3 linked regions of the Sphaerotilus montanus genome follow. The protein of the gene in region 1 interacts with the protein of each later gene in a pairwise test. Links are inferred from orthologs where the notes say so. Each region holds a gene or a part of one and is shown in the gene's direction. Other genes may lie near its edges.

Region 1 (6,363 bases):
CGGAAGTCCGCCGCGGCCGCGTCCGGCCCGCCCAGCTTGGGCCGCACGCCCGAATAGCTGGGCTGCAGCGCGCCGTCCGGCAGGCCTGGCCAGTAGCGGCGGATCGCCTCGGCCATGCCCTGCACGCGCTCGGGCGCCACGGCGTAGTCGATCTGCGCCGCGTCGGTGATGTCGAGCCACTCCACGTCCGGGCCGAAGCGCATCTGGCCGCCCAGGTCGAGCGTCACGTGCACGCCCAGCCCCGCGGCTTCCGGAATCGGATAGACCAGCCGCGAGAACGCCGGCCGGCCGCTGCAGGCGAAGTAATTGCCCTTGCAGAAATAGGGTGTGGGCTGCTGCGCCACCGCTTCGGGGGTCGCCGGCCAGCCGCGCAGGCTGCGCGCGATCGCCGGGGCGCTCAGGCCCGCGGCATTGACCACCTCGCGGGCGAGGATCTGCATCGGCTGCGCGCCACCGACATCGAGCACGAGGCCCTCCGCCGTGACCGCGCCGCCTGTCACCGGCGAACACAGCGCCAGCGACGCACCCGCCGCCTCCGCATCACCCAGCAGCGCCAGCATCAGGCCGTGGCTGTCGACGATGCCGGTCGAGGGCGACCACAGCGCCGCCACGCAGGCCAGCGCCGGCTCCATCGCGCGGGCCTCGTCGGCGGTGAGGCGCTGCAGGTCGTGGACGCCGTTGGCGCGGGCCTGGGCGTGGAGCGCGTCGAGCTTGTCCAGCTGCGCCGCGCTGGTGGCGACGATGAGCTTGCCGCAGCGCCGGTGGGCGATGCCGCGCTCGGCGCAGTAGGCATACAGCTGTTCCCGGCCCTGCACGCAGAGCTGCGCCTTGCGCGAGCCGGTCGGGTAGTAGAGGCCGGCGTGGACCACCTCGCTGTTGCGTGCGCTGGTGACGGTGCCGAAGGCGTCGGCCGCTTCGAGGATGACCACGTCGCGGCCGGTCTGCGCCAGGGCCCGGGCGGCGGCCAGCCCGACCACGCCGGCGCCGATGACGAGGGTGTCGATCTTGTCCATGCGCAAGCTTAGCCCACCCCCGGTGCGATAATCCTGCCCCATGTCGATCACGATCAAAACCGCCGCGGACATCGCCGCCATGCGCGTCGCCTGCCGACTCGCCTCCGAAGTCCTGGACATCCTCACGCCGCACGTCAAGGCGGGTGTGACCACCAACGAACTGGACCGCATCGCCCACGACCACATCGTGAACGTGCAGCAAGCGATCCCTGCGCCGCTGAACTACCAGCCGCCCGGCTACACGCCCTACCCGAAGTCGATCTGCACCTCGGTCAACCACGTGATCTGCCACGGCATCCCGAGCGACAAGGCGCTGAAGAACGGCGACATCGTCAACCTCGACATCACCGTCATCAAGGACGGCTGGCACGGCGACACCAGCCGCATGTTCATCGTCGGCGAAGGCTCGATCGCGGCGAAGCGGCTGTGCCACCTGACCTACGAGGCGATGTGGCACGGCATCCTGAAGGTCAAGCCGGGCGCGCGCCTGGGCGACATCGGCCACGCCATCCAGACCTTCATCGAGAAGCAGGGCCTGTCGGTGGTGCGCGAGTTCTGCGGCCACGGCATCGGCCAGAAGTTCCACGAGGAGCCGCAGATCCTGCACTACGGCCGCCCCGGCACGCTGGACGTGCTGGTGCCCGGCATGGTGTTCACCATCGAGCCGATGGTGAATGCCGGCCGCCGCGAGCTGAAGGAAGCCGGCGACGGCTGGACCATCGTCACCAAGGACCGCTCGCTGTCGGCGCAGTGGGAACACACGCTCGTCGTCACCGAGACCGGCTTCGAGGTCATGACCCTGTCGGCGGGCAGCCCGCCGCTGCCCGCGTTCGTCACGACCACGTCCTGCTGAACCCCTGCCCGCCCCGCTCTGCCGAGAACGATGCCGATGTCTGACACCACCGGCGCCGACGCCGACCGCCGCCACGCCCAGCCCGACCTGCCACTGCCTGAACTGCGCCGACTGCTGCGCGAAGGCAAGCAGGCCCTGATCACGCAGTTCCGTGCAGGCAAGGCCACCGTCCCGAACGCGGACCGGCTGGTGCGGCAGCTCACCCAGCATGTCGATGGTGTGCTGGGCCATCTGTGGCACCAGTCGGACCTGCCACGGGGTGCTGCGCTGCTGGCGGTCGGCGGCTACGGCCGGGGCGAGCTGTTTCCGTATTCGGACGTCGATGTCCTGCTGCTGCTGCCCGAGGAGCTGGCAGAGCCCTGCGCGCAGGGCACGGACGACCCGCGCCGCGCCGGCATCGAGGCCTTCATCACCGCCTGCTGGGACATCGGCCTGGAAATCGGCTCCAGCGTGCGCACGGTCGAGGAGTGCGTGTCCGAGGCGCAGGCCGACGTGACCGTCCAGACAGCGCTGCTGGAAGCCCGCTTTCTCTGTGGCGCACGGCGCCTGTTCGACCAGTTCCGGCGCTGGACCCACGACGTGCTCGACCCGGCGGCCTTCCTGCGCGCCAAGTCGCTGGAGATGCAGCAGCGCCACGTCAAGTACGAGAACACGCCCTTCTCGCTGGAGCCGAACTGCAAGGAAAGCCCTGGCGGCCTGCGCGACCTGCAGGTGGTGCGCTGGATCGCGTTGGGTGCTGACCTGGGCCGCTCGTGGCGCGAGCTGGCGACCAAGGGGCTGATCACCCGCTTCGAGGCCACCCAGCTGCAGCGCAACGAGGGCCTGCTCAAGCTGATCCGCGCCCGGCTGCACACCATCGCCGGCCGGCGCGAGGACCGCCTCGTGTTCGACCTGCAGACCGCCGTGGCCGAGAGCTTCGGCTACGTCTCGACGCCCGAGCGCCGCGCCAGCGAAGCGCTGATGCGCCGCTACTACTGGGCGGCCAAGGCCGTGGTGCAGCTCAACCAGATCCTGATGCTGGGCATCGAGGAGCGGGTGTCCGGTCTCGGGGATGCACCGATGCGGCCGATCGATGCGCGCTTCTTCGACCGCGGCGGCATGCTCGAAGTGGCCAGCGACGACCTCTACCAGCGCGACCCGCACGCCATCCTGCAGACCTTCCTCGTCTACCAGCAGACGGTCGGCATCAAGGGCCTGTCGGCCCGCACGCTGCGCGCGCTCTACAACGCCCGCGAGCTGATGGACGGCGATTTCCGCAAGGACCCGGAGAACCGCCGCACCTTCATGGAGATCATGCGCGAGTCGCAGGGCCACACGCACGCCTTCCGGCTGATGAACGACACCTCCGTGCTCGGGCGCTACCTGTGGGTGTTCCGGCGCATCGTCGGGCAGATGCAGCACGACCTGTTCCACGTCTACACCGTCGACCAGCACATCATGATGGTGCTGCGCAACGTGCGGCGCTTCTTCATCGTCGAGCACACGCACGAGTACCCCTTCTGCTCGCAGCTCGCCGCGCACTGGGACAAGCCGTGGCTGCTGTACGTCGCCGCGCTGTTCCACGATGTCGCCAAGGGCCGCGGCGGGGACCACTCGGACCTGGGCGCGGTCGAGGTGCGGCGCTTCTGCCGCGACCACGGCATCGACAAGGAAGACACGCGGCTGATCGAGTTCATCGTCAAGGAACACCTGACGATGTCCCGTGTGGCGCAGAAGGAGGACCTGTCGGACCCCGACGTGATCGACGCCTTCGCCGCCACCGTGAAGGACCCGCGCCGCCTGACCGCGCTCTACCTGCTGACGGTGGCCGACATCCGCGGCACCAGCCCGAAGGTGTGGAACGCCTGGAAGGGCAAGCTGCTGGAAGACCTGTACCGCGCGACGCTGCGGGCGCTGGGCGGGGCCAAGCCGCAGCTGGACGCCGAGATCGAGATGCGCAAGCAGGAGGCGCGGCAGATGCTGGCCCTGCACTCGATGCTGCCTGGCGCGGAAGAAACGCTCTGGAAGACGCTGGACCTGAACTACTTCGCCCGCCACGACAGCGGCGAGATCGCCTGGCACGCCCGCGCGCTCAACCGCAAGGTCGATGTCACCCGGCCGCTGGTCAGCGCCCGGCTGTCGCCGCTCGGCGAGGGGCTGCAGGTGCTGGTCTATTCACCGGACCGGCCGGACCTGTTCGCGCGCATCTGCGGCTACTTCGATTCGGCGCAGTTCAGCATCCTGGACGCGCGGGTGCACACCACGCGCGCCGGCTATGCGCTGGACACGTTCCAGGTGATCACGCCGTTCTTCGACCAGGCCTACCGCGACCTGATCGCGCTGGTGGAGAACCAGTTGGGGCTGGCGCTGCAAGCCGATGGCGCGTTGCCGCAACCGAGCCGGGGCCGGCTGTCACGGCGGGTCAAGTCGTTCCCGGTGACGCCGCGGGTGCAGTTGCGGCCGGACGAGCGGGCGCAGCGCTGGGTGCTGTCGGTGTCGGCGAGTGACCGCTCGGGGCTGCTCTACAGCGTCGCCCGCGTGCTGGCCAAACACGACATCAACCTGCAGCTCGCCAAGATCAGCACGCTGGGCGAGCGGGTCGAGGACACGTTTCTGGTCGATGGGGCGGCGTTGCAGCACAACCGCAGCCAGATCGAGTTCGAGACGGAGCTGTTGGATGCGCTGAGCTGAGGCTGGGCGATCCCCGGGTGCCGCGCTCTAGTCGCGGTCGAGGTCTTCGATCTGGCGGTCCTGGGCGCGGGTCAGCGTCACCAGGGCGACCACCGCGCCGATGAGCGCAAACAGCATGTCGGACTGCGTGTCCCAGGGATCGCCCTGGGTGCCGAGGAATTCGTCGGCGCCCTGCCCGAGCGCGACGGCGGCGCCCCACTCGATGAGTTCATACGAGGCGCTGATGGCGAGGACCACGCAGCCGGCCAGGAACGCGAGCATCTTGCCGGGGCGCAGGTGCCCGCCGCGGAGCAGGATCTCCCGGGCGGCCAGTGCGGGGACGAAGCCCTGGGCGAAGTGGCCGATCTTGTCGTAGGGGTTGCGGTGCAGCCCGAGCGCCTCGGCCATCTGGAAACCCAGCGGCACCCGGGCATACGTGTAGGCGCCGCCGACCATCAGGATGACGGCGTGCAGGAAGGCGCAGGCGTAGAGCAGGTTCGTCAGCGGGAAGCGCGCGTAGGTGGCGACGAGCAGCGGGGCGATGACGAAGATCGGGAAGACCTCCATGAGCCACGTGGCGCGGTCGTACGGGTGCCAGCCGGACCAGGCCAGGAGGCCGAGCAGGGCACTTCTAGAAACCGACCCTGACCGCCACCTGAGCCGCGCGCTGCGGCAAGATGCCGCCCCATGATCACACCCCGCACCAAGCCATCGAGCTTCTTTCCTGAGGAGGCCGCGGACGACCTGTTCGTGGTGCAGCAGCGCAAGGCCAAGCTGGAGGGCTACGTACAGACGCTGGCGGCGATGGACGAACTGATCGACTTCGCAGCGATGGCCGCGGCGGTGGACAAGGCTTGCCCGCGTGCAGACCGCAGCAAGGGCGGACGCCCGCCGTACCCGACCGAGGCGCTGGTGCGCATGGTGTTCCTGCAAGGGCTGTACAACCTGTCGGACGAGCAGTGCGAGCACCAGGTGCTCGACAGGATGAGCTTCCAGCGGTTCTGCCGGCTGGACGGCGCGCTGAACATTCCGGACGCACGCACGCTGTGGAACTTCCGGCAGCGGCTGGCCGAAGGCGGGCTGGGAGGCCGGGCGATTTTCGAGGCGTTGAGCCAGCAGTTGCAGCGGCACGGCTTCATCCCGAGGGGCGGGCAGATCGTGGACGCCAGCATCGTGCAGGCGCCGATCACGCAGGCCAACGCCCGGGAGCGCGAGGCGCTGAACAAGGGGGAGGCGCCCGAGGGCTGGAGCAAGAAGCGCCTGGCGCACACCGACCGGGACGCGCGCTGGACGCAAAAGCACGGCAAGTCGTACTACGGCTACAAGCTGCACGGCAACGTGGACGCACGCTACAAGCTGATCCGCCAGATGAAGATCACGGCGGCCAACGCGGACGACGGACAGCAACTGCCCGACGTGCTGCAGGTGGCGAACACGCGCAAGCGGCTGCTGGCCGACCGGGGCTACGACAGCGCGGCCAACCGTCAGACGCTGCAGCAGCACGGACTGGCCGACGGCATCGCACGTCGCGCCAAGCCAGGGCAGACGGCCAAGGTTCGGCTCAAGCAGCGCAACAAGACGATCAACCGCACGCGGGCACGGGTCGAGCACGTCTTTGCGGCGCTGAGCCAGCAGGGCGGCAAGTGCGTGCGGGCGATGACGCTGGCGCGCAATGCGCTGGCGATCACGCTGCAGTGCGCGGCCTACAACGCGCGCAGGCTGGTGTGGCTGGTCAAGAGCGCAGGTGCGTCCGCACAGCCCGCGTGAGGGGAAAAACCCCGTCGCGGGGTACCGCGACGGCGGGGACAGCGGCTGGCAGCCGTCATCCACTGCTCGTCTGAGCTGGAT
Region 2 (6,091 bases), 3.3 Mb from region 1 along the record:
GGCGATCGGCAGTTCGCGCTCGACCGGATCGTGCGCCGTCACCCGCACCTCGACCGACTGGCGGCCCATGCGCACGATCTCCGCGCGCCACTCGCCGCCCTGGCCATTGAACAGGGTGATCTCCTCGCCCGGCTGCAGGCGCAGCACCTGTACATGGCGGGCCGCACCGGCGGGCAGGGCGAGTTCGGCATCGGCGCTCAGCGGCGCATCCAGATAGAGACGGGCGGGCATGGTGGGTGTGCGGTCGGGGAGGAGGGGCTCAGGCGCGGATGCGGCGGACGAGGGCGGTGGTCGAGTAGCCATCGACGAAGGACAGCGCCTGTGCCCGGCCGCCCCAGCTGCGCACGAGGCGCGTCTCTTCGAGCGCCTCGATGTCGTAGTCACCGCCCTTGACGTAGACGTCGGGCCGGATGGCCTGCAGCAGCGTGCAGGGGGTCGGCTCGTCGAACAGCACGACCAGGCTGATGCTCTCCAGTGCGGCCAGCACGCAGGCGCGGTCGGCTTCGGCGTTGAGCGGACGGTCCGGGCCCTTGCCCAGGCCGCGGGCCGAGGCGTCGCTGTTCAGGCCGAGCACGAGACTGGCGCCGAGCGCACGTGCCTGCGCCAGATAGGTCACATGGCCGCGGTGCAGCAGGTCGAACACGCCGTTGGTGAACACCATCGGCCGCGGCAGCGCCGCCAGCCGCGCGGGCAGGTCCTCGCGCCGGCAGAGCTTGTCGAAAAAGGCGGGGAGCGCGGGCAGGGCAGGGGCGTCGTTCATGGGGCGGGATTGTCGCCGCAGTTACTGCCGGTGGCCGGTGCGGCGACTAGAGTGCCCGAAGTCCGCCCCACACCACCACGGAGACCCCGATGACCGCATCCACCACCGCCCCTGTCCTGCGCCTGCACGGCTTTGCCCTGTCCAACTACTACAACAAGGTCAAGCTGGTCCTGCTGGAGAAGGGCCTGCCGTTCGAGGAGGTGGTGGTGCTGCCGCGGGGCGGCGAGGACGTGCTGGTGAACTCCCCGCTCGGCAAGCTGCCCTATCTGGTGACCGAGCATGGCCCGCTGTGCGAGAGCGCGGTGATCGTCGACTACCTGGAGGCGGCCTATCCTGCCGTGCCGCTGCTGCCGGCCGATCCGTTTGCCGCGGCCAAGGTGCGCGAGCTGTCGCTGTTCATGGACATCCACCTGGAGCTGGTGGCCCGCATGCTCTATGCGCAGGCGTTTTTCGGCGGCAAGGTGTCGGACGGCGTGATCGCCAAGGCGCGGGGGCAGCTGGAGAAGAACATCGCGGCGTTCAAGCGCCTGGCCCGGTTTGCGCCGTACGTGGCGGGTGACACCTTCACGCTGGCCGACTGCACGGCCGTGGCGCACCTGCCGCTGGTGGCGATGTCGACCAAGCTGGTCTGCGGCGAGGATCTGCTGGCGGCGCAGGGCGTGGACTGGAAGGGCTACGTCAAGCTGATCGAACAACGCCCGACCGCGCAGAAGGTGGCCGCCGACCGCAAGGCCGACCAGCAGCGCGCCGCGCAGCTGGCTGCGCTGGGCAACGCGCCGGCCTGACGTCGCGATCACCGCCCGGGCAGGGCGCGGCGCAGCTGGATCGCCTCGGCGATGTGGCCGATCTCGGTGTCGGCCGCGCCGGCCAGATCGGCCACCGTGCGCGCCACGCGCATCACCCGGTGCAGGCTGCGGCCCGACCAGCCCAGGCGGGCGGCGGCGGTGTTCAGGAACTGTGTGGCGGCCGACTGCGCCCGGCAGTGGTCTGCCAGCACGCCAGCGTCCAGCTCGGCATTGCAGACTCCCTGGCGGGCCTGCTGGCGCTGCCGGGCGGCCACGACCCGTTCGGCGATGGCGGCGCTCGGCTCGCCGTCGGGCGCCGAGGACAGCTCTTCCGGCGCGATCGCCAGCACCTCGCCCCGCAGGTCGATCCGGTCCAGCAGCGGCCCCGACAGCCGGCCCTGGTAGCGCGCGATGGCTTCGGGCGTGCAGCGGCAGGCGCGCATGGTCGAGCCGAGCATGCCGCACGGACACGGGTTCATCGCCGCGACGAGCTGGCAGCGTGCCGGGAACTCGGCCTGCTGGGCGGCACGCGAGATGGTGATGCGGCCGTTCTCCAGCGGCTCGCGCAGTGCTTCGAGCGCGGCCCGCGGGAACTCCGGCAGCTCGTCGAGAAAGAGCACGCCGTGGTGGGCCAGCGAGATCTCGCCTGGTCGTGGAGGAGAACCTCCGCCCACGAGTGCCACCGAGGAAGCGGAATGGTGGGGGGACCGCAGCACCCGCTGTGACCAGGTCCCGGGATCGAACCGCCCGGCCAGACTGAGGACCGCAGCCGACTCCAGCGCCTGCGTTTCCTCCAGCGGCGGCAAGAGGCCGATGAGGCGCTGGGCCAGCATGGACTTGCCCGTTCCGGGCGGCCCGACCAACAGCACGCTGTGCTGGCCGGCGGCGGCGATTTCCAGTGCCCGCTTGGCGACGACCTGACCGCGCACGTCACGCAGATCCGGCAGCGGAGCCTGCGGGCGACCGGGTGGCGGCTGCGGTGCGCGCAGCGGCACGCAGTCGTCGCCGGGCTGCAGCGCGTGGACGACGTCCATCAGATGGTCCGCGCAGCGCAGGGGGAGGCCCGGCACGCGCGCAGCCTCCTCGGCGCTGGCGCGGGGCAGCACCAGCGTGCGCCGCGCGCCGCCCCGCTGCAGCGCGAGTGCCATCGCCAGGGCGCCGCGCACGGGGCGCAGATCCCCGGCCAGCGACAGCTCGCCCGCCAGCTCCAGCGTCTCCAGCATCGCCGGGTCGATGTGACCGGCGGCGGCGAGGATGCCCAGCGCGATCGGCAGGTCGAAGCGGCCACCCTCCTTGGGTAGATCGGCCGGTGCCAGGTTCACTGTGATCCGCTTGTTGTGGGGGAATTCGAGCCCGCTGTTTTGCAGCGCAGCGCGCACCCGCTCGCGCGACTCCTTGACTTCGGTGTCGGCCAGCCCGACCAGCGTGAAGCTGGGCAGGCCGTTGGCGAGGTGGACCTCGACCGTCACCGCCGGGGCTTGCAGGCCGAGCAGGGCGCGGCTGTGGACGATCGCGAGTGACATGGTGGTGCGTGGTCCGGGTCGGAACGGTGCGGGGGCGCAGCGGTGCCGTCCATTCTGCGCAGGTCCGCACGGTTCGGAACTCACCCTGATGGGGGAGATGCACCAATGCTGTGCATCGCGGAAACACCAAGCCGGTGCATCGGGGGTGTCGCGCGCGATCTGGTGGCCGTCACGGGATGTTTCAAGTGATGGCATGAAAGATGCAGAAGGTTGGCGGTATCTGTTCCAACACCAGTCAACCAGTCAGAGCAACCAGGAGCTGCCATGAAGATGGTCACTGCCATCATCAAGCCTTTCAAGCTTGATGAGGTTCGAGAAGCCCTCAGCAACATCGGCGTGCAGGGCATCACCGTCACCGAGGTCAAGGGGTTCGGGCGCCAGAAGGGCCACACCGAGCTGTACCGCGGTGCCGAGTACGTCGTCGACTTCCTGCCGAAGGTCAAGGTCGAGGCCGCCGTGGACGACGCGGTCGTGGACCGCGTGATCGAAGCCATCGAAGGCGCTGCACGCACCGGCAAGATCGGTGACGGCAAGATTTTCGTGACGTCGCTGGAGCAGGTGCTGCGCATCCGCACGGGCGAAACCGGCAAGGATGCCCTGTGAGCGCTCGCCACAGGAACGAGGAGAACACCAAATGAAGAAGCTGATCGCGTGGTTCGTCGCGCTGATGACGGTGGTCGGGATGCTGGGCTTCGCGCCCGCAGCACTGGCCGCCGATTTTCCGGACACGAAGGTGATGTTCGAGTCCGGCAAGGCCGAGGTGGCCGCCGATACCGCGGACTCCATGAAGGCCGTGGCCGATTTCCTGGCTGCCAACGCAGATGCCAAGGTGCAGCTGTCCGGCTTCGCCGACAACTCCGGCTCGCTGGAAGTCAACAAGGAACTGGCCAAGCAGCGCGCCCTCGCCGTGCGCGAGGCGCTGAAGGCGGCTGGCGTCGACGAGGCCCGCGTCGTGCTGCAGAAGCCCGAGGACATCACGGCCGGCGAGGGCGATGCGGCCCGCCGTGTCGAGATCACGCTGGCCAAGGTGGCTGCGCCCGCGGCGGCCGCTGAAGCAGCGCCTGCCGCTTCGGATGCCGCCCCCGCTGCTGCGCCGGCTCCGAAGATCGACAAGGGCGACACCGCCTGGATGATGCTGTCGACGCTGCTGGTCATCCTGATGACGGTGCCGGGTCTGGCGCTGTTCTACGGCGGCCTGGTGCGCTCGAAGAACATGCTGTCCGTGCTGATGCAGGTGATGGTCACGTTCTCGCTGATCGTCGTGCTGTGGTTCGTCTACGGCTACAGCCTGGCGTTCACCGAAGGCAATGCGTTCATCGGTGGCTTCGACCGCCTGTTCATGAAGGGCGTCTGGGACAACGTCGCCGGCACCTTCGCGCCGGCTGCCACGTTCAGCAAGGGGGTCTACATCCCCGAGATCGTGTTCGCTGCCTTCCAGGCCACCTTCGCCGGCATCACCTGCTGCCTGATCGTCGGCGCCTTCGCCGAACGCATCAAGTTCTCGGCTGTGCTGATGTTCATGGTGCTGTGGTTCACGTTCAGCTATGCGCCGGTCGCGCACATGGTCTGGTACTGGATGGGTCCGGATGCCTATGCCTCGAAGGAAGTCGCTGACGCGATGACCGCCAAGGCCGGTCTGATCTGGCAGTGGGGTGCGCTGGACTTCGCTGGCGGTACCGTGGTGCACATCAACGCGGCCGTGGCCGGTCTGGTCGGCTCCTACATGGTTGGCAAGCGCGTCGGCTACGGCCGCGAAGCGTTCACGCCGCACTCGCTGACGCTGACCATGGTCGGTGCCTCGCTGCTGTGGGTGGGCTGGTTCGGCTTCAACGCCGGCTCCGCCCTGGAAGCCAACAACTTCGCCGCACTGGCGTTCATCAACACCTTCATCGCCACCGCCGCTGCCGTTCTGGCCTGGTCGATGGGTGAGGCGCTGATGAAGGGCAAGGCCTCGATGCTGGGTGCTGCTTCGGGTGCCGTGGCGGGCCTGGTGGCGGTCACGCCGGCTGCTGGCAACGTCGGCATCCTGGGTGCGCTGATCATCGGCCTCATCGCCGGCTTCGTCTGCCTGTGGGGCGTGCATGGCCTCAAGCGCATGCTGGGTGCCGACGACTCGCTGGACGTGTTCGGCGTGCACGGTGTCGGTGGCATCCTGGGTGCCCTGCTGACCGGCGTGTTCAACTCGCCGAACCTGGGTGGCCCGAGCGCCGTGGCCGACTGGGTGACCGTGGGCATGATCGCCCCGGACGCCTACTCGATCGCGGGTCAGGTCTGGATCCAGGCCAAGGCCGTGATGCTGACCGTCGTGTGGTCGGCCGTGGTCTCGGTGATCGCCTACAAGATCGTGGATCTGGTGATCGGCCTGCGCGTGCCGGAAGACGACGAACGCGAAGGTCTGGACATCACCTCGCACGGCGAAACCGCTTACGCCAAGTGATCGTTTCCTGCTGATTGCCCTTCAAGGGGCCGCCTTCGGGCGGCCCCTTTTGTTTTGTCGCTGTACCCGCATCTGAAGACCTTCCTAGAATGGCCCTCATTCCCCTTCACCGCGCAGGTCGCCCACCATGGTTCCCCATCTCGTCACCGCACTGACCGGCCCGATCAACGAGCTCGAAGCCCGCATCCTCGACTCCATGCCGGCCATCGAGCGCTGGTTCCGCCTGGAGTGGATGGAGCACACGCCTCCCTTCTACACCTCGGTCGACGTGCGCAATGCCGGCTTCAAGCTCGCGCCGGTCGATACCAACCTGTTCCCCGGTGGCTGGAACAACCTGACACCCGAGATGCTGCCGCTGGCCGTGCAGGCGGCGATGGCCGCGATCGAGAAGATCTGTCCCGAGGCCAAGAACCTGCTGCTGATCCCCGAGAAGCACACCCGCAACACCTTCTACATGACGAATGTGGCGCGGCTGGTGCAGATCTTCACGCAGGCGGGGCTGAACGTGCGCCTGGGCTCGCTCGACCCGGAAGTGAAGGCGCCGACCACGTTCGAGCTGCCCGGCGGCGAGTCGCTCACGATGGAG
Region 3 (5,922 bases), 1.1 Mb from region 1 along the record:
CAGGCCGACCAGGTCGCTGGCGAGGTAGGCGGCATCGGCGCGGTACTTGGCGCTGCTGCTCGCGCGGGTCATCGAGGCCTGCAGTCCGACCAGCCCGAGCACGGCCAGCGCGAAGATGAGCAGCGCAATCAGCGCTTCCAGCAGGACGAAGCCGTCCGGTTTCGGGGCCGGGGGCTGTTGTGGTGTGCGGCGGGTGGTCACGCGGGCCTCCTCAGTTCACCAGGCAGCGACGGGTGTCGCGCGGATCGGTGGCGGCCGGATCGCAGGTGCGCACTGCGCCACCGGTGTTCAGCATCACATGCAGCGTGCGGGTGGTGCTGCTGCCGGGGTGGGTGATCACGATGCAGCGGATCGGGGCGGGGTCGGTCTGCGCACGGCCGAAGCCGTTGAACACGACCTGGGCACGGCCGGTGGCACTCTGGCAGCTGGCATCGCGCACTTCCACCTGGACACCCGCCGAGCCGTCGCCGCGGGCGTGGCGCTCCACCAGCCGGGTGCCGGTCGTGGCGCCCAGCGGCTGGCCACACTGGCCCGCCGGACTGTCCAGACTCACGACCCACGATGCCGAGGTGGCCGACAGCGCACAGGAGTTGTCCAGCGTGCCCGGCTGTGCCTCGTTGGACACCAGCGAGAACATGACCGGTTCGTTGCGCTGTACCGCCAGGGCCCGGGCGCGGTTCAGGCCGCTGCTGATCGATTCGGCGGCATTGCGGATCTCGATGTCCAGCATCCAGTCGCGCACCACCGGCGTGACCGCCAGCAGGAGCGCGGCCAGCACGGCCACCGTCACCATCAACTCGATCAGCGTGAAGCCACCCGTGCTGCGTGGGAACGCCACCGGCATTGCCATGTTCAGCACTCCGAGCCGCGCTTGAGCCAGCAGGCCTTGCTGACCGCGTTGCCCTTGAACTGGATGGTGCCTTGTTCGCCCGCCTCGTTGAGCGTGTAGTCGTGGCCTTTGGTGTGCGGGCTGGTGCCGGTGGCGGTGAGGGTGTAGGCCTGGTTGCCGTTGGTGCCGCTGAGCTGGCAGGCGTAGCTGAACTTGGCCCCGTTGTCTGGCACGCCAGAGAACTTGATCTTGCCTTCGGCGCAGGTCTTGGTGCCGTACTGGCGGTTGTCCTGGTAGTACTGCTCCATGGCCACACGCTGGCTTGACAGGGTGCTGAAGGCTTCCGGCAGCTCGCCGCGGCGCAGGTAGTCGGTGTACGCCGGCAAGGCGATGGACGCCAGGATGCCGATGATGGCTACGACCACCATCACTTCGAGGAGCGTGAAGCCGCGCGCACGCGGCGTGTGCCGACCGGTGGCAGGAGCGCGGGCAAGGTCAGTGGCAGGAAAGGAAGCGAAGGCGGGCAGGGCCATGTCGGCAGGCGACCGAGTAATCGCGCAAAAATGAAAGAGTGGCTGGATGCTAGGCGCCCCGTGCCCCTGCGTCACGCGGGCTGGCTGCCGTTGGTCGCCTCCAGCGGGCCGTTCGTCGGCTGGATTGCCGCGGTGTCGCCCCACCACGGCTGCACGCTTGCGGCGACAATAGAAGATTGGCAACAGACAACCTACCAAGACTCCATGGCCCAGTACGTTTTCACGATGAACCGCGTCGGCAAGATCGTGCCGCCGAAGCGGCAGATCCTCAAGGGCGTCTCGCTGTCCTTCTTCCCCGGTGCCAAGATCGGCGTGCTCGGCCTCAACGGCTCGGGCAAGTCGACGCTGCTGAAGATCATGGCCGGCATCGACAAGGACATCGAGGGCGAAGCCACCCCGATGCCCGGTCTGAAGATCGGATATCTGCCGCAGGAGCCGCAGCTCAACCCGGACCAGACCGTGCGTGAAGCCGTCGAGGAAGGCATCGGCGGCGTGATCGCCGCCAAGAAGCGCCTCGACGAGGTCTACGCGGCCTATGCCGACGAGAACGCCGACTTCGACGCGCTGGCGGCCGAGCAGGCCGAGCTGGAGTCGATCATCGCCGCGGCTGGCAGCGAGAACACCGACCTGCAGCTGGAAATCGCCGCTGACGCGCTGCGTCTGTCGCCGTGGGATGCCGTGATCGGCAACCTGTCCGGTGGTGAAAAGCGCCGCGTGGCACTGTGCCGGCTGCTGCTGTCCAAGCCCGACATGCTGCTGCTGGACGAGCCCACCAACCACCTGGACGCCGAGTCGGTCGAGTGGCTGGAGCATTTCCTGCAGCGCTTCACCGGCACGGTGGTGGCCATCACCCACGATCGCTATTTCCTCGACAACGCCGCCGAGTGGATCCTGGAACTCGACCGTGGCCAGGGCTTCCCGTACAAGGGCAACTACTCCGACTGGCTGGAAGGCAAGGGCAAGCGCCTGGAGCAGGAGCAGAAGACCGAAGACGCCCGTGCCCGCGCGATGAAGATCGAACTGGAATGGGTGCGCAAGAACGCCAAGGGCCGTCAGGCCAAGAGCAAGGCGCGTCTGGCCCGCTTCGAGGAACTGAGCGACGTCGATTACCAGAAGCGCAACGAGACCAACGAGATCTTCATCCCGGTGGCCGAGCGCCTGGGCAATGAAGTGATCGAGTTCGACGGCGTCACCAAGAGCTTCGGCGATCGTGTGCTGATCGACAACCTGAGCTTCAAGGTGCCAGCGGGCGCCATCGTCGGCATCATCGGCCCGAACGGCGCCGGCAAGTCGACGCTGTTCCGCCTGATCCAGGGTGTCGAGAAGCCGGACACCGGCGACGTCAAGATCGGCAAGACGGCGCGCCTGGCCTTCGTGGACCAGAGCCGCCAGAGCCTGGACGACACCAAGACGGTGTGGCAGGACGTCTCCGGCGGTCTGGACAACATCGTGGTCGGCAAGTTCGTCATGCCCAGCCGCGCCTACATCGGCCGCTTCAACTTCAAGGGCAACGACCAGCAGAAGCTCGTCGGCAGCCTGTCGGGCGGTGAACGGGGCCGTCTGCACCTGGCCAAGACGCTGGCACAGGGCGGCAACGTGCTGATGCTGGACGAACCGTCGAACGACCTGGACGTCGAAACCCTGCGCGCGCTGGAAGAGGCGCTGCTGGAGTTTGCCGGCTCGGCCATGGTGATCTCCCACGACCGCTGGTTCCTGGACCGCATCTGCACGCACATCCTGGCGGCCGAAGGCGACTCGCAGTGGGTCTTCTTCGACGGCAACTACCAGGAATACGAGGCCGACAAGAAGCGTCGCCTGGGCGAAGAGGGTGCGCGTCCGAAGCGCTTCCGCTACAAGGCCCTCAAGTGAAGCGGCTGCGAACTGGTGTTAAATTGATTCGAACCTTGACCTGCAACGCTTCCGGAGCCCGCGCATGAAACAGATCACCGCCATCATCAAGCCCTTCAAGCTCGAAGAGGTCCGCGAGGCCCTGGCCGAAGTGGGCGTCACCGGCCTGACCGTCACCGAGGTCAAGGGGTTCGGTCGCCAGAAGGGCCACACGGAGCTCTACCGTGGCGCCGAGTACGTGGTCGACTTCCTGCCGAAGGTGAAGATCGAGGTGGTCGTGAAGACGGTGGACGTCGATCGCTGCCTGGAGGCCATCGTCAAGGCGGCCAAGACGGGCAAGATCGGCGACGGCAAGATCTTCGTGACCCCGGTGGAGCAGGTCATCCGCATCCGCACCGGCGAGACCGACGAAGCAGCGGTCTGAGCGTCCCTGAGTCTTTGATTCAGGCCATGAACCGGTGCCACAGGGCTGCAGCCCAGAGGGCACCGGTCAGCGCCAGACTGAGGAAGACGGCCGCGCTGCCAAAGTCCTTGGCCCGCTTGGCGAGTTCATGCAGTTCGAACGAGATGCGGTCGACCGTGGCTTCCACGGCCGAGTTGAGCAACTCGACGACGAGCACCATCACCACGCTGCCGGCGAGCAGGGCGGTCTCTACCCAGTTCCTGCCCAGCCAGAAGGCCAGCGGAAGCAGGATGACGGCGAGCCAGGTTTCCTGGCGAAAGGCGCTTTCGCCGCGGTAGGCGCTGCAGAGGCCGTCGAGCGAATAGCCCGCGGCGTGGCGGATGCGGTCTAGGCCGGTGCGGCCTTTGTGGGGATTGGACATGGTGGCGCGGATTGTGCCAGCGCTCTCCTGGCGTGCGCGCGCCGTTCAGCGGCGCCGCGGTGCCGGACGCCAGGTGACGAGTCGTGTCTCGCAGAGGCGGTCATGCAGGAACTGGCGGTCTGGCAGCAGGCGCGTCAGGATGGCATAGGCCGCCATGCCCGCCAGCAATGCCAGTGCGTATTCGCCAGAACTGTGGAGGTTCAGCGCCCCAGCCACCCCCAGTGCCGGAAGAAACCACATCCAGCTCAGCGCATACCGGGCCAGTGCACCGCGCCACCCCAGCGGGCGTCCGTCCAGTCGGACCACCCGGACGTGCCAGGTTTTCATCGCGACTGTCTGGCCACCATGGACCCAGAACCATGCGAAATACAGCCCCAGCACCGCGAACAGGAACCCTTGCAGCTCCAGCCGTCCCTGTAGTGCGTGACGCTGGTCGGTGAGGGTCGAGAACAGCAGGCCGGACACCATCAGCACACCGAACAGGACCACGCCTTCATAGAGCATGGCTGCGAACCGCCGCCGCAATCCCGGCGTGGGCAGGGTGGCCGGATCGGCATCTTCAGGGGTGTAGGGCAGGGCAGTCCGGGGAGCCATCAGGGAATGATCTTGCGGGAATCAATGGGGGGCGGGCGGCACGGCGGGCATTGCGCCGGCTCCTTGCGGGCCACGCTGGGGCAGCAGCGTCTCGTCCTGGACGAACTCCGGTGTGCCGGCAATCTTCGGCATGCCGCTCTGCTGGTGGCGCGGAGGGGTGGGCGGCTTGCTGATCGGACGGGTGCTGGCACCGACGCCGGCCTGCACCGTGCCTGGTGCGACCGACTGCGGTTTCGCCGTCTGCTGGGGCGTGGCCACGATGTTCGATTTGGGCTGTACGCTGGCAGCAGACAGGGTCTTGCGTGCTGCCGCGGGGGTCTGTGCCGCTGATGCCGCGAGCGGCCGGTTGCCGGCCTGGGCGAGCAGTGCCTGACGCTCCTCGGCCGGCAGGCTCTGGTACGCCTCCCAGCGGGTCTGGCGCTCCGTGGCGGGCACCTTCCGCAACTCTTCGAAATTGATGCGCGCTGCATTGCGCTGGGTCGGACTCATGGTGGCCCATTCGACCATGCGTTCGTGCAGGCGCTCCTGCTGCACCGCCGGGAGACCGGCGTAGCGGCTGGCGACGTCACGCCACTTCTGCTTGCGCTGGTTGTCGATCCCGTTCCACTGGCGCTGCAGTGGCTGGAGCGCCTGACGTTCGCTGGCGCTGAGTTCCGTCCATGCCGGACCCGACGGACCAGCAGGCCGGCCTTGCGCAGCGACCTGCATCGAGAGCGCCAGTGTCAGCGTGACCAGCACCGTTTGAAATGCCATGGTCTCAGCTTCCTGCAGAGGCGAGCAGGTCGGAGGGCGCTTCCGCCGGCGCCACGACCGGCACCAGCACTTCGGGCGGGCGCCGCAGGAATTCGCCGAATCCTTCGTCGAGGTAGGCCGCCGGAGGCAGGTCGTCGCCGAGAAGCTCCGTGTCGATCTGGGCTGCGCGCGCGATCTGCTCCCGGGACTCCCATTCGCCGAGGCCGCTCAGCCCCAGTGCGAGCACCAGGGTCGGCACCAGCCATCCCAGTCGGCTCCACCAGACCGATTCGCCCGGGCCACCCATGCGTCCGAGCGCGACCGTGCCGGTGCGCACATCGACGCCAACGACCGAGATGTCCGACGCCGCCTCGGTCTGCGGGCGTTTGCTCGCCATCGCCTGATGGCGGGCCTGCGCGAGTGCCTGCATGCGTGCCACACGCAATCGCTCGCTGATGTCATGCGGCAGCGACTGGGCGTCGGCTTCGAGGCGGGCGGTCAGTCGCAACGCGAAGCGTGCCTCCAGGGCGTCTGCTTCTGCGGGCAGTCTGGTTCGTGCAGT

What was found.
Region 2: the proteins of BDD16_RS21845 (region 1) and BDD16_RS06480 interact in binary tests that used the Escherichia coli proteins (3 or more experiments, as listed by UniProt). The link is inferred for Sphaerotilus montanus from one-to-one orthologs.
Region 3: the proteins of BDD16_RS21845 (region 1) and BDD16_RS16920 interact in binary tests that used the Escherichia coli proteins (3 or more experiments, as listed by UniProt). The link is inferred for Sphaerotilus montanus from one-to-one orthologs.

The regions. Positions count from the first base shown.
Region 1 is NZ_JACCFH010000001.1:4,778,286-4,784,648, forward strand. What follows is about bases 1,530-4,736. They hold BDD16_RS21845 ([protein-PII] uridylyltransferase), read left to right. Parts: upstream 1,530-1,902; coding sequence 1,903-4,536; downstream 4,537-4,736. Other genes in these bases: map (type I methionyl aminopeptidase), read left to right, coding at 1,530-1,866; BDD16_RS21850 (DUF2238 domain-containing protein), read right to left, coding at 4,564-4,736. Also shown: BDD16_RS21835 (NAD(P)/FAD-dependent oxidoreductase), read right to left, coding at 1-1,013; more of map, read left to right, coding at 1,054-1,529; more of BDD16_RS21850, read right to left, coding at 4,737-5,139; BDD16_RS21855 (IS5 family transposase), read left to right, coding at 5,203-6,282.
Region 2 is NZ_JACCFH010000001.1:1,444,864-1,450,954, reverse strand. The notes cover bases 2,067-5,001. They hold BDD16_RS06480 (P-II family nitrogen regulator), read left to right. Parts: upstream 2,067-3,332; coding sequence 3,333-3,671; downstream 3,672-5,001. Other genes in these bases: amt (ammonium transporter), read left to right, coding at 3,703-5,001; BDD16_RS06485 (YifB family Mg chelatase-like AAA ATPase), read right to left, coding at 2,067-3,068. Also shown: BDD16_RS06500 (16S rRNA (uracil(1498)-N(3))-methyltransferase), read right to left, coding at 1-231; rfaE2 (D-glycero-beta-D-manno-heptose 1-phosphate adenylyltransferase), read right to left, coding at 260-760; BDD16_RS06490 (glutathione S-transferase family protein), read left to right, coding at 850-1,545; more of BDD16_RS06485, read right to left, coding at 1,554-2,066; more of amt, read left to right, coding at 5,002-5,505; gshA (glutamate--cysteine ligase), read left to right, coding at 5,633-6,091. UniProt on the Escherichia coli protein: Involved in the regulation of nitrogen metabolism. Regulates the activity of its targets by protein-protein interaction in response to the nitrogen status of the cell.
Region 3 is NZ_JACCFH010000001.1:3,715,043-3,720,964, forward strand. Bases 2,199-4,964 are described here. They hold BDD16_RS16920 (P-II family nitrogen regulator), read left to right. Parts: upstream 2,199-3,295; coding sequence 3,296-3,634; downstream 3,635-4,964. Other genes in these bases: ettA (energy-dependent translational throttle protein EttA), read left to right, coding at 2,199-3,231; BDD16_RS16925 (diacylglycerol kinase), read right to left, coding at 3,654-4,034; BDD16_RS16930 (RDD family protein), read right to left, coding at 4,080-4,628; BDD16_RS16935 (DUF3106 domain-containing protein), read right to left, coding at 4,650-4,964. In the rest of the region: BDD16_RS16900 (PilV family protein), read right to left, coding at 1-201; BDD16_RS16905 (pilus assembly FimT family protein), read right to left, coding at 212-850; BDD16_RS16910 (type IV pilin protein), read right to left, coding at 853-1,362; more of ettA, read left to right, coding at 1,567-2,198; more of BDD16_RS16935, read right to left, coding at 4,965-5,381; BDD16_RS16940 (DUF3619 family protein), read right to left, coding at 5,386-5,922. UniProt on the Escherichia coli protein: P-II indirectly controls the transcription of the glutamine synthetase gene (glnA). P-II prevents NR-II-catalyzed conversion of NR-I to NR-I-phosphate, the transcriptional activator of GlnA. When P-II is uridylylated to P-II-UMP, these events are reversed.